4 regions of the Cytobacillus pseudoceanisediminis genome follow, and region 3 is predicted to be linked to each of the others. Evidence: riboswitches for the same ligand, from Rfam matches in the RefSeq annotation. Region 3 holds a riboswitch; each other region holds the start of a gene.

Region 1 (3,211 bases), 1.0 Mb from region 3:
TCCTGATCCTGTTTTCTATATTTTATGAATGCATCATATAATTTGTTTGTCTGATTGTCTCTAAAATGGTAGATATATCATGATAGATTTACACATTTTGGAATCCGCGGAAGACGAAATAGTTTGAAAATTCCTTTTGCAAACGGGTGGTATAGTTGACATTCCTTCCTATAAGTGCTAAATTTGAATCAGCCGTTATGCATCGTGTTATATTTTGCTAGCTGCTTTTTCAACCGTTAGGCAATGGTCTGGATGAGTAATGAACGTAAAGTTATAAGCGTGTATATGGTGAATTTACACATGGCTTTTTCTAGCCAATAGGAGGATTTTTTCATGAAAAACGGTAAAGTAAAATGGTTCAATGCTGAAAAAGGTTTCGGATTCATCGAAGGTGAAGACGGAAACGACGTATTCGTACATTACTCTGCTATCCAATCTGAAGGTTTCAAATCTTTAGAAGAAGGCCAAGAAGTTTCTTTCGAAGTTGTTGAAGGTGCACGCGGACCTCAAGCAGCTAACGTAACTAAACTATAATCGACAGACCCATACAAAAACAGCCTGGCCATTTGGTCAGGCTGTTTTATTTATCAACGATTGTATATAAGTACATGCTATGCCACAACCTATGGGAAAAAGGGAAGGTGGTATAAGATGGATTTTTTATGGGAATCAGTCCTTTTAATTTTTTCAGGGGTATTGCTTTTACGTGTGGCCGGAAGAAAATCCATTTCGCAAATGACATTAGCTCAAACAGTTGTGATGATTTCAATAGGTACCATTATCATTCAGCCGATCATTGAGACAAGTGTTTGGAAAACGATTGTGGCAGCAGCTATCTTAATCGGATCATTAATATTAATGGAATATCTGCAGGTAAAGTTTAATTTTATTGAAAAATTTATAACGGGCAAATCCAAAATTGTGATTGAGGATGGGAAGCTAAAAACAGCAAATATGAGGAAGCTGCGCTTTACAGCTGATCAGCTGGAAATGAGGCTTAGAACCAACGGAATCACAAAAATTTCAGATGTCAAAATGGCTACGCTTGAACCGAATGGACAGCTTGGGTATGAGTTAATGAATGATGCGAAGCCTTTGACTGTTGGAGAATTTAAAAGGCTGATAGGAGAAATGATTTTGCAGTCACCCGTTCAGCCTGCACCACAAGCATCAGGTGATATATTTCAGGAGCTGAAAAAGGGGCATTCCCCGCCAAATTCAAAAGATCTGCACTAATTTTAAGCCGCATTGCGGCTTTTTTAAATTCATAATCCCCATCTTTCCCCTTTTAAAGTATTATTCAGATTCTTAATCTATAACAAAAAAGTGCTTGAAGTTTCGCGAGTTTCCTGTATAATTTTCAAACGTGAGTTATTTCAGAATAATTTCATATAAATCACTTATCAAGAGAGACTGAGGGACTGGCCCGAAGATGTCTCGGCAGCGGGCTCTATAGAGCGCTGTGCCAAATCCAGCAAGCATAGGTGCTTGGCAGATAAGAAGAGAACGATTGATTTGTTAAGATCTCTTCTTGCTTGAAGAGGTCTTTTTATTTTGCTGGAAAATCCATTCGGAGAGGAGATTTTTAATGAAAAACAAGGGCAATCCCTGGGCATTATTGCCGCTTTTGGCTTTCCTTCTAATTTTTATTGGAAGCGGCATAGCAACAGGAGATTTCAATAGCATTCCAATCATTGTCAGTGTATCCGCTACAGCCGGAATAGGACTGGCAATGAACAGAAAAAAGCCATTCATGGAAAAAGTAGAGATATTCACTAAAGGGGCAGGTCATCCCGATATTATATTAATGTCCATCATTTTTATCCTGGCAGGGGCCTTTTCTGGTACAGCTAAAGGTATGGGTGCAGTTGATTCAACAGTGAACCTTGCACTCTCTTTTATCCCGCAGAATCTGCTTATGGTCGGAATTTTTATCATTGCATGCTTTATTTCATTATCAATGGGAACATCAATGGGGACAGTTGTAGCTCTCGCTCCAATTGGTGTAGCTCTTTCTGCGGAGACCGATATTTCCGTCGCATTGGCCATGGCAGCAATAATAGGCGGTGCCATGTTCGGGGATAATCTTTCCGTCATTTCTGATACGACCATTGCAGCGGTCAGGACACAAGGAACGAGAATGACCGATAAATTCCGTGTGAATTTCTTAATCGTCCTGCCTGCTGCATTGCTTACGGCTTTGATTCTTGGGATTTTAACAGCAGGTCAGGAAAGCGTGGTAACCAGCGGGGATTACAGCTTTTTGAAAGTAGTCCCTTATCTTGGCGTATTGGCTGCAGCTTTGCTTGGCATGAATGTCATTCTTGTCCTTAGCGGGGGTATCCTTCTTGCAGGGCTGATCGGAATTGCAGACGGCAGCTATACCTTTGTTTCATTCCTGCAAATGGTTGCTGAAGGAATGGCTGGTATGCAGACCCTTGCGATAATTGCCATCCTCATTGGCGGATTGGTTGAGATCATCCGATTTAATGGCGGAATCGATTACTTGCTTCACATGGCTACAAGCAAAATAAAATCTCGCAGGGGAGCTGAATTTGGTATTGCGTCACTTGTCACCCTGACAAATTTATCTACAGCCAATAACACAATTGCCATCATTATTGCAGGGCCGCTTGCCAAAAAAATTGCAGATCAATATGAGATTGACCCACGTAAATCAGCAAGTATTCTTGATATATTTGCCTGTTTTGTACAAGGGACTATCCCATATGGGGCACAGATGCTGGCTGCTTCCGGGCTCGCTGCCATTTCGCCGGTGAGCATCATGGCATATTCCATTTATCCAATATTAATTGGCATTTGCGGTGTTATAGCCATTTTGATTAACTTCCCTAAGCTAAAAAAGCAATAGATGAAAGAGCCTTTGTTGGGCTCTTTTTCTTTTCGAATAATGCTATGTTTTGGAAATAATCTTTGATATAATTAGAACGAATGTTCTGTCAAATTTTGCTGAGCCATTGCCGTTTTTTGATTTGGTATAATGGTAACATTGCAGAAAGAATCTCAGGCAAGGAAAAGAGGGTGTTAGATATGAAATTTATCCATACCGCTGATTGGCATTTGGGCAAGCTGGTCCATGGTGTATATATGACCGGAGATCAGCGTCATTTTTTGCATCAATTTATTGATGTGGTAGAGGAAGAAAAGCCGGATGCAGTCGTTATTGCAGGAGACTTATATGACCGTTCCG
Region 2 (3,211 bases), 2.1 Mb from region 3:
GGCCAAAGAGCTTCCGCTTTTCTATTAAGCTTCAGAGCGAAGGATTTCAGCTTTGTCCGTACGCTCCCAAGGAAGATCAACATCTGTACGTCCGAAGTGTCCGTAAGCAGCTGTCTGCTTGTAAATTGGGCGGCGAAGGCCAAGCATGTTAATAATTCCTGCAGGGCGAAGATCAAAGTGCTTTCTAACTAGATCAACTAGTACATCTTCATCGACTTTGCCTGTTCCGAATGTATCAACAGAAATCGACACTGGCTGTGCTACACCAATCGCATAAGCAAGCTGAACTTCCACTTTCTCAGCTAAACCTGCTGCCACAAGGTTCTTCGCTACATAACGAGCAGCATAAGCAGCAGAGCGGTCAACCTTTGTAGGATCCTTACCGGAGAACGCGCCTCCGCCATGACGGGCATATCCGCCGTAAGTATCAACAATGATTTTGCGTCCAGTCAGGCCTGCATCCCCTTGAGGTCCGCCGATTACAAAACGTCCTGTTGGGTTGATGAAATACTTTGTATTCTCATCGATTAGTTCTTTGGGAACAACCGGGTTAATAACATGCTCCTTAAGATTGCGCTGGATTTGCTCCAGGCTGATCTCAGGGTGATGCTGGGTAGAAATAACGATTGTGTCAATGCGGACTGGCTTGTCATTTTCATCATACTCAACCGTTACCTGAGTTTTTCCGTCCGGACGAAGGTAAGGAAGAATTTCTTCTTTACGAACTTCAGTCAGACGGCGGGAAAGTTTATGTGCTAAAGAAATCGGAAGAGGCATTAGCTCTTTCGTTTCGTTGCATGCAAAACCGAACATTAAACCCTGGTCCCCTGCACCGATTGCTTCGATTTCCTGATCACTCATTTGTCCTTCCCTTGCTTCAAGAGCCTGGTCAACACCCATTGCAATATCTGCTGACTGCTCATCAATGGAAGTTAAAACTGCACATGTTTCGGAATCGAAACCATATTTAGCACGGGTATAACCGATTTCTTTTACCGTTTCACGAACGATTTTTGGAATATCTACGTATGTAGATGTTGTGATTTCACCTGCAACTAATACAAGTCCAGTTGTTACAGAAGTCTCTGCAGCAACACGGGCATTCGCATCTTTAGCTAAAATCGCATCTAAGATTGCATCAGAAATTTGGTCACAGATTTTATCCGGATGACCTTCAGTAACTGATTCAGAAGTAAACAAACGACGCTTTGTTGACATCTGGCTTCCTCCTTATAAATAGAAAATTGAGCGAGAATTAAGAAATGGGGAAGCGGAAAAGAACTTTTCCCTGTCATTTCATGGATCTCTGTTTGATACGGAACTCATTCCCTTAGTAGTATGAAATAAACATGGAGTTTTTATTAGAAAAATAGGCATCGCTGGCTAGAAAGCCAGGCATCCATCTTTTCTTATGCCTCTCTGCAAGCTGCTAAAAACTCACATAAATAGTACATTCCAAAAGCCGTTCATCCCATTGCCTGTGCAAAATAAAAAACCTTCTCAATAGTGAAAAGGTTGAAAGCAAATCGATTCGCGCCTTTCACTCTTATCGTTCAAGGAATTACGTCCTTGCGTCAGGTTAGCACCTTTGCTGATAAATGCCTTTTAGCAGGTTTAGCAGGTTGCTGGGTTTCATAGGGCCTGTCCCTCCACCAGCTCGGGATAAGAGAGTATCCGTTCAAGGTTGAATCATACCGTATTTTATCGAATCATGTCAACAAGTTTTCATTATTTTTAACAGTAAAATTTCAGCATTGAAAATTATGCTCCATGCTTACAGCGAACAGCTTCCATCATCACATTTTTTCTTTAGAAATTTATGCCTGTTTTTAGCAATCCATTTGTAGATCGGATCGCCCAGTATTGGCGTCAATGGGAGATATAAAAGGAGGCTGATTAAAAAGGAGGCAGGAAAGAGGAACAGCAGTCTCCTTACTGCAGAATAACCCTTTTTCACACCGCCCGATGGAGTAATAATATGAAGCTCTCTGCGCAGGTCATGCTTGGAAAACGAGAGAGAATCCGGGATTTTTTCATACTCCTGCAGAGAAATCCATACCACTTTATTCAGCCAATCAAGTTTTTTAAATATCTTCTTTGTTTCCTTGCATAAAGAACAAGTTTCATCATAGAGGGCAATTGTCTTCATTTTAGATCAGTCCCATGTTAAAATTAACACTTTCTTCTATATTAACATATATCAGTTATAAGGTGATTAAAGTGGAATTGCATGTCCAATTATGACATTTTTATAACATGAATAAAAAAGTTTCGTAATAGTATAGACTAATCGTTTTAATGTGTTATACTAATTTCGAGATGTAATCACTTTCATAAAAAAATCGGAAAAAAGGAAGGTATTCATCAGATGAACTCTGTAAGCATATCAAACGAATTGAGCGAATTATTAAATGGCAGCAACATTCAAGTGCAATTATCCGTTCCTCAGCTTGTGGAAAAAGTTTTAAACCGCAATGAAGGGTCCCTTACCTCTACTGGCGCCGTACGCGCTACTACAGGAAAGTATACAGGACGTTCTCCTAAAGATAAATACATTGTTGAAGAAGCATCAAATAAAGATAAAATGGATTGGGGCAGCGTAAACCAGCCTATCTCTGAAGAAGCATTCTCTAATCTTTATAATAAAGTAATCAACTACTTAAAAGAAAAAGAAGAAGTATTTGTTTTCAAAGGCTTCGCAGGCGCAGATAAAAAGCACCGCATGCCAATCCAGGTAATTAATGAATATGCCTGGCACAATCTTTTCGCACATCAGTTATTCATTCGTCCGGCAGAAGACGAGCTATTGGATCATCAAGCAGAGTTCACAGTCATTTCTGCTCCTAATTTCAAAGCAGACCCTGCAGTTGACGGCACAAAGTCCGAAACATTTATCATCATTTCATTCGAGCGCCGTACTGTTTTAATCGGTGGTACTGAATATGCAGGCGAAATGAAAAAGTCCATTTTCTCTGTTATGAACTATATGCTTCCAGAAAACGGGATCCTTCCTATGCACTGTTCCGCGAACGTTGGTCGTGAAGGAGATGTTGCTTTATTCTTCGGCTTATCCGGAACAGGGAAAACAACCTTATCTGCAGACCCTAACCGCAAGCTGATTGGGGATGACGAGCATGGCTGGTCAGCAAATGGCGTCTTCAATATTGAAGGCGGCTGCTATGCGAAATGCATTAACTTATCCCGTGAGAAA
Region 3 (3,211 bases):
AATGACACAGCTTCCAATGATGCCTTAAAGATGAAGACATCTTTTGACACTTTACTGATTATTTCACATCCCTCAGGCAATCCTGCATTAGCATCACCCCAAATAATCCAAACTGGCTCGTCAAGAACAGTCCATTCCGACTTGCCTTCCTCAAAGACTGAAGGAATATCTGTTCTGCCTACATGAATCAAATCTTCAATAATTGCGCTGGCTGTCGGAAACATGCCGGCTCCAGGACCCTGCAGGCTGATATTCCCGACTATATCCGCATCAATTGAAACTGCATTTTGCACTCCTTCTACTCTGTACAAGGGATGTGCCTCCGCTGTCAGGACCGGTTTTACAGTACAGCGGATAGCATCTTTTTCCCTCTCAATCGATGCTACATGTTTAAATTTCAGTCCCAGGGAGTCAGCCATACGGATTTGTTCAATTGTAATGTCAGTAATGCCTTCTCTAACAGATGTTTCCTGCGCCGGTGCTTTCCCGAACACCAGCTCACTCAGAACAACCGCTTTGAAAAAAGCGTCATATCCCTCGATATCGTTTTTGGGATCGGCTTCTGCATATCCTTTTTCCTGAGCTATTTTCAGTGCTTCTTCAAATGATAAGTTCTCTTCGCGCATACTTGTCAAAATGAAATTGGACGTGCCATTTAATATACCTTCGATCCGTTCAATCTTGTTCGCATTCAGCAGCTGCTTGATAGTCTGAATTATTGGGATTCCGCCTCCGACTGTTGCTTCAAATCCTAATGATACATTATGTTCTTTTGCGAGCCTCGCAAGCTCACTTCCATGGAATGCAAACATCTCCTTATTTGCAGTAATGACATGGCATCCTCTCAATATTGCCTGGCGCAAATACGTATAGCCTGGCTCCCTGCCAACAATGGCATCAATTACGACATCAAGCTTGGGAAGCTCAATAATTTCTTGAAAATCATCAGTTAAAAGCACGTCATCATCAGGCACAGAATGCTTACTCACATTTTTGACAAGGATGGCGGAGACCTTCACTTCTTTCCCGAATATCGCCTGAAGCCTTCCCTGATGTTTGCTGATCGTTTCATACACTCCTTTTCCAACTGTTCCAAACCCCAATAGCCCGATCGTTAACGCTGACATTTCTCATTCCCCCTGGTTAATATTTAAAGAGCAGATACCTATAAAAACAAAAAACCCCTTCCGTCTATTACAGACAAGAAGGGGTTTGAATTTACATTCCGTTCATTCCGCCTTCTTATCTTCGGAAAATGTATTCCTCTGAATTTGGCACCGTGCATAAATGCTGGTTGCCGAGGCTTCATAGGGTCAGTCCCTCCGCCTCTCTTGATAAGAAGTTTCTAAGTATTCAATTTATATGAATCATAAACATTTATAAGGACTTCGTCAACCTTTTTTGAAATTTTTTCTTCAACCGCTTTCATTTTCCTCGAAATCTTCAATAATGATTTCAAGAAAATGCTTAAGAATTCTGGCAGTGAGCCCCCAAATAACCTTATCCTCAAAAAAGTAAAATACTTCTTCTACTTTCCTTGTCTGCCAATTGTAATTTTCACCTCCGGCAATCAAGTCAAAAGGAAAATTTTCTTCGGGCTCTACTTTAAAATTCACGTGATACGTTTCCGGCTTTACTCTTTTTAGAAAGGAAAGAGGCACGGTAAAAACTTCTTCTACTTCGTCAGGGTTTGGCACGATCTGGTCAGGATTATGGATAATGCCTGCATAAGGGTAAATAATTTGTCCGAAGGAAATCATGTAATCCAGCGGGGACACATCTGTGATGCTGTCTTCGTTTACACCAAGTTCCTCTGAGGTCTCACGGATAGCCGTATGCTCCTCATCCCTGTCTTCCGGATCTATTCTTCCCCCGGGGAAACAGACCTCCCCAGGCTGCCTTCTCATTGTAAGTGAACGCACCTCAAAAAGGACATGTGTTTCCTTATTTATCTCAACAAGCGGAAGCAAAATAGCGAATTTCGAAAATCGCTCACTCCCTAAAATGACTGGGGTCCTGTTACTTAACCTTTTAGCCAGTTTTTCAATCTCCATATACCCCCACCTCCAGCAGAAATTCCAATTTATTGGCTACATCTTTATCATACTGTATTTACTGTGTTTTATTAATTCATACGGCTTGTACCATGTAATGATACAGGACAGTCTAACTGTCCGCCCTTCAAAAGAAAAAGAAAGTTTCTCCTCCTGCAAATCAGGGGAAATAGAAAATATAATATGACATGAGGAGTGAAAATATGAAGAAAAATATATTAATAGGCGGGTATGCTACACAGGAAGAGCTACGAGAAGCTATTGAAGGGGCAGAGTCAAACGGGTATCAGAAAGACAACCTGGTGATTGTTTCAAAAGATGGAGCGAATCTTGAAAGCTTTGCAGACAATCATGGAGTGAACTTACGAATAGTCGGATCCCAGGAGCTCGGCAATCAGCGCTTTCTTGATTCAGTGAAAGCCCTTTTTATGGGAGAAGATCCAGCCACAAGTTCAGGAATGGATCCTGATAAAAAAGATGGTATACGGTTTGATGAACATGACCTGGATAAATACGCAAGTATGGTGTTTGATGGAAAATATGTCTTAATCGCGGATTACTACGGAAACTATCCCACTACCCAGAAAGGCAATCAGAGGGTCAGTGCTGAAGACTCAGAAGGGTACCTCGAAAGCGCTTCAGCACGGGAAGTTGTCCATGAAACAGATATCAAAACACTGGCAGATAAATCCGGTAGCTCATGTGCTGCCGATAATCAGGAATTTACTCGTGTTCATGTTTCACCAAAGTCTGAAGTTGTGAAAACCAGTGCTGAATTAAACTGGGATAATCGGCTTACAAAGGAAAGGCACAAATAGCAAAGGGCCCCCGTGTGGGGTCTTTTTTCCCGAATAAAAAAGAGAGGTTCCCCTCTCTTAAGCATACTTCTTCTTATCTTCCTCCTGTTTGAAGAAACTCTTCATCGCATGGAATACATCTGCTTTTTGCTTAAGGATATAATAGCGGAAATCCTCATTTTTAATATTTTTATAGGCTGACATCAAGGTCGAGTGGCGGTTATACTGGTTGACCTCACCGTACCCGAACATATTGGACACCTTCATAAGATCTTCCACCAGCTTAACACAGCGGGCATTGTCAGAGGTCAGGTTATCACCGTCTGAGAAGTGGAAAGGGTAAATGTTATATTTGCGCGG
Region 4 (3,211 bases), 910 kb from region 3:
ATCGAAAAGAGCTTAAGGAATCCAATGCCAGCAATGGCCCGTGGCAGGGTGAATATTCTTTGCGTGTTCAAATTGCACAATACCTTCAGCAAGCTAGAGGGCTAGCCTGTCAGCCGGAACAAGTGTATCTATTCAGCGGATTTCAGCCGCAGCTGTTAAATGTCTGTTTGTTTTTTAAGCGGAAAGCCATCGGGATTGAAGATCCAGGTTTTATTCGGGCAAGATCTGTTTTTGATCAATTACAGCTGCCTTGTTATCCGATTTCTGTGGATGAGGATGGATGCTGTGTGCCTGATGCTGAAGAGCCAATAAAATTATTGTATACGACACCTGCTCATCAATACCCTACCGGTACAATTATGTCTATTGCCAGAAGGATTGAGCTGTTAAATTGGGCAATCAAACAGGACGCTTATATTATCGAGGATGACTATGATTCTGAATTCCGCTACAAAGGGGCACCAATCCCGGCATTGTCCCATTTGGATTCAACCGGGCGGGTACTGTACTTTGGCACCTTTTCAAAAACATTGCTGCCATCACTTCGGATCAGCTATCTGATTATGCCAGTATCTCTGCAGCAAGACTTTGAAAAATTTAATGGTTACCAAAAGACGAATGTTTCAAGAATCGATCAGCAGGCTGCTGCAAAATTTATGGAAGAAGGACTTTATACATCTCATATAGCAAAAATGAGAACGTTATATCGATCCAAGCGGAGCTGTTTAATAGAAAGCCTGTCAAAACACTTAGGAGACCACTTTGACATCATTGGAGATACAGCGGGCTTGCATATCATCGTGAAATTACCCGAAGAATTGACTGAAGCGAAAGCAATTGAACTGGCAAAGTCGGCAGGTGTTGAAATCGATGCTGTTTCGCCTATGTATCAGCTGCACAAGCCAAACCATCATGTGATGATTGGATATGGCGCACCCTCGATGGACGAGATTGAGAGAGGAGTCCAGTTAATCGCTAAATCATGGAAAAGTTGTCTGAGCAACTAAGCTAAGCTATAAATTCCACAATTTAAAAGGGCGTTTATCCTACGGGATAACGCTCTTTTGCCGAAGCAACAAACATACACATCTTTTCCTTAACCGCTGCCATAAAATCAAACATATTCATCCCCTGGATTTGCTGAAATTTATACAAGTCCTGGTTATAGTACATATGAATATGCCTGCCGGTGATTCCCCTTTTTTCTTCAATGGAAGTTATATTGATATACGCAAATTCTTCAACTAAATCCTTGGTTGTTCCTGATGCAGGAACTCCATAAAACAGCAGTCTTTTGTTTGTTGCCGCAAAGAAGCCTGGATGCGGTGCTAAACAGAAATGAGCCACTAATGAACAGCTTAGACATTCAATAATGGTTTCACCTTCATACAATACATGTTTAACCTGATTTTTAACGCTACTCATGGAACGTCCCCCTTAATAAACTATCAAACCGCTGTCTTCACTGCCAGTATCAGCCCAGTAGACCAATCCAATTCTGTAATGTCCAGGTCAGGTCTGTCCTGCAGTGTTTTCAGGAGTTTAGTGGCTTTGATCCGAAATTCTTCAGGCAATTTCTGCTGCGGAAACACATCATGAATCACATAAAAACCGCCGATATTTAAATGATCCAGGGTTTTGTCCAGAAGCTCGAATTTCCCTGGCCACGTATCTGCAAAAATAAAATCGAACCTTTCCGACAGGTTTTGAATAAAAGCTGCTCCGTCCTCACAGCAAAATGTAATTCTGCTGTCATACCCGAGGTTTTTTTCGCGATGGATTGAACTGTCGAATCTATGTCAACGGTCGTTAGCTTACTGCTTTCATCCATCCCATCTATGATCCAGGAAGCAGATGCCCCCGTACCTGTGCCCAGCTCCAAAAAGCTTCCTCCTGGTTTGGAGGCAGCCAGCCCCTTTAGTAAAAACCCTGTTTTTCGATCACATGATTGCCCGAAACCCAGCACATCAGAATCCTGTAATATTCTCGAATATGCTTCCGGTACCTGTATAACACTGTTTTCCATTTTGTTTTTCCTCCTCTTTCTTCGTTATTATCTAAACCGAGATCAACCTAAAAAGAACATCAAAAAAAGGCCTCTTTATAAGAGGCCTTTATTATCAAAAACGACCTCTTATCTCCCAGAGCGTCAACTCTGTTGGAATTAGCACCTTCCTGACATAATCAGGGGTTGCTGAGGCTTCGCAGGGCCAGTCCCTCCACCTCTCTGGATAAGAATTTGTATAAAATATTATTTTCAACCAAGTATTGCATATTTTTTGCAAGATGGCAATACTTTAATTCTTTTAATCTAATGAACTGCTTCCTCTCCCTGATAAATTCGAAATGCCGGTACAATCGTATCCGACACAATCTCTTTCCCTTTTTCCCGGATGAAATCCAATTTATAGTACGCATCAAACCTCTGGCTGATCTCTGTTTTTACCAACTCAGGCGGAGTAACGACGATGAATTGAAACTTCAGCTTATCAGCTACAGCGAAAATCGGGTCAAGCACATGGGCAGAAGCCGCTTGTCCGAACGGATTATCACAGACTAACGGAACCCAGCTTTGATCAGTTTCACTCTTAACCGAAAGAAGCATCATCATCATGACCATGCGGGCAGATAACTTTTGGCCGCCGCTGCCATCCGATTTAGTCTTTGAACCCTGGTTGATCGTCTGCCAGGTTGAATAATGCTCACGCTGCGGTTTTCCATACATGAAGGCATTATCAGTACGCATATTATATACCAGCAGTTCCGGGTAACGATTCCTGAGGGAGACAAATAAAATCTGCTCATCACTGATGAGCTGTTTGATTTCCTGATCCAGCTCCAGATTATGGTCATCAATCATCTCGAATCGTTTCGTAATTTTGTTAATGGCCGAAACAAAATGCTGTTTCAGTAAAGGTTCAATATCTTCCGCTTTTTTAGGAAGGATGTCTTCTTTGAGCTGGACGAGTGGGAAAGACCCCCGTTCATTCTTCAGCTTCATTTTCGCAATCATCGAGCGAATCGCTTCCGAAATACTCATCACCTTCATACTCGCACGGCTTGCCCAGAAGTTTTGCGCCTTTTCTGCCCGTTCTTTATCGCGTTCCAGCTGCTCTAAGCCGCTCTGTGAGAAGCGCTTCATGTTTTGGACAACACTTTGAATATGTGCATAATGCCTCGTATCCATATGATCAAGCGTAGTTAAGACTTC

The links. A riboswitch is a leader RNA that binds a small molecule or an ion and turns the genes downstream of it on or off. The one in region 3 is predicted to bind S-adenosylmethionine.
Region 1: another riboswitch for S-adenosylmethionine. It lies ahead of M5V91_RS09880 (Na+/H+ antiporter NhaC family protein); the one in region 3 lies ahead of M5V91_RS15500 (homoserine dehydrogenase).
Region 2: another riboswitch for S-adenosylmethionine. It lies ahead of metK (methionine adenosyltransferase); the one in region 3 lies ahead of M5V91_RS15500 (homoserine dehydrogenase).
Region 4: another riboswitch for S-adenosylmethionine. It lies ahead of M5V91_RS10580 (O-methyltransferase); the one in region 3 lies ahead of M5V91_RS15500 (homoserine dehydrogenase).

Annotation. Positions count from the first base shown of each region.
Region 1 is NZ_CP097349.1:1,847,040-1,850,250, reverse strand. It holds gene M5V91_RS09890 (cold-shock protein) at 334-534, shown strand; gene M5V91_RS09885 (DUF421 domain-containing protein) at 652-1,236, shown strand; SAM riboswitch class I at 1,398-1,502, shown strand; gene M5V91_RS09880 (Na+/H+ antiporter NhaC family protein) at 1,589-2,872, shown strand; gene M5V91_RS09875 (exonuclease SbcCD subunit D) at 3,052-3,211, shown strand, end outside.
Region 2 is NZ_CP097349.1:5,023,239-5,026,449, reverse strand. It holds gene metK (methionine adenosyltransferase) at 25-1,218, opposite strand; SAM riboswitch class I at 1,544-1,669, opposite strand; gene M5V91_RS26860 (thiol-disulfide oxidoreductase DCC family protein) at 1,775-2,149, opposite strand; gene pckA (phosphoenolpyruvate carboxykinase (ATP)) at 2,369-3,211, shown strand, end outside.
Region 3 is NZ_CP097349.1:2,890,074-2,893,284, forward strand. It holds gene M5V91_RS15500 (homoserine dehydrogenase) at 1-1,127, opposite strand, end outside; SAM riboswitch class I at 1,240-1,341, opposite strand; gene M5V91_RS15505 (NUDIX hydrolase) at 1,416-2,054, opposite strand; gene M5V91_RS15510 (general stress protein) at 2,258-2,872, shown strand; gene yhbH (sporulation protein YhbH) at 2,930-3,211, opposite strand, start outside.
Region 4 is NZ_CP097349.1:1,980,646-1,983,856, forward strand. It holds gene pdxR (MocR-like pyridoxine biosynthesis transcription factor PdxR) at 1-1,007, shown strand, start outside; gene M5V91_RS10570 (PH domain-containing protein) at 1,042-1,425, opposite strand; gene M5V91_RS10575 (hypothetical protein) at 1,449-1,604, opposite strand; gene M5V91_RS10580 (O-methyltransferase) at 1,622-2,026, opposite strand; SAM riboswitch class I at 2,132-2,238, opposite strand; gene M5V91_RS10585 (coiled-coil domain-containing protein) at 2,312-3,211, opposite strand, start outside.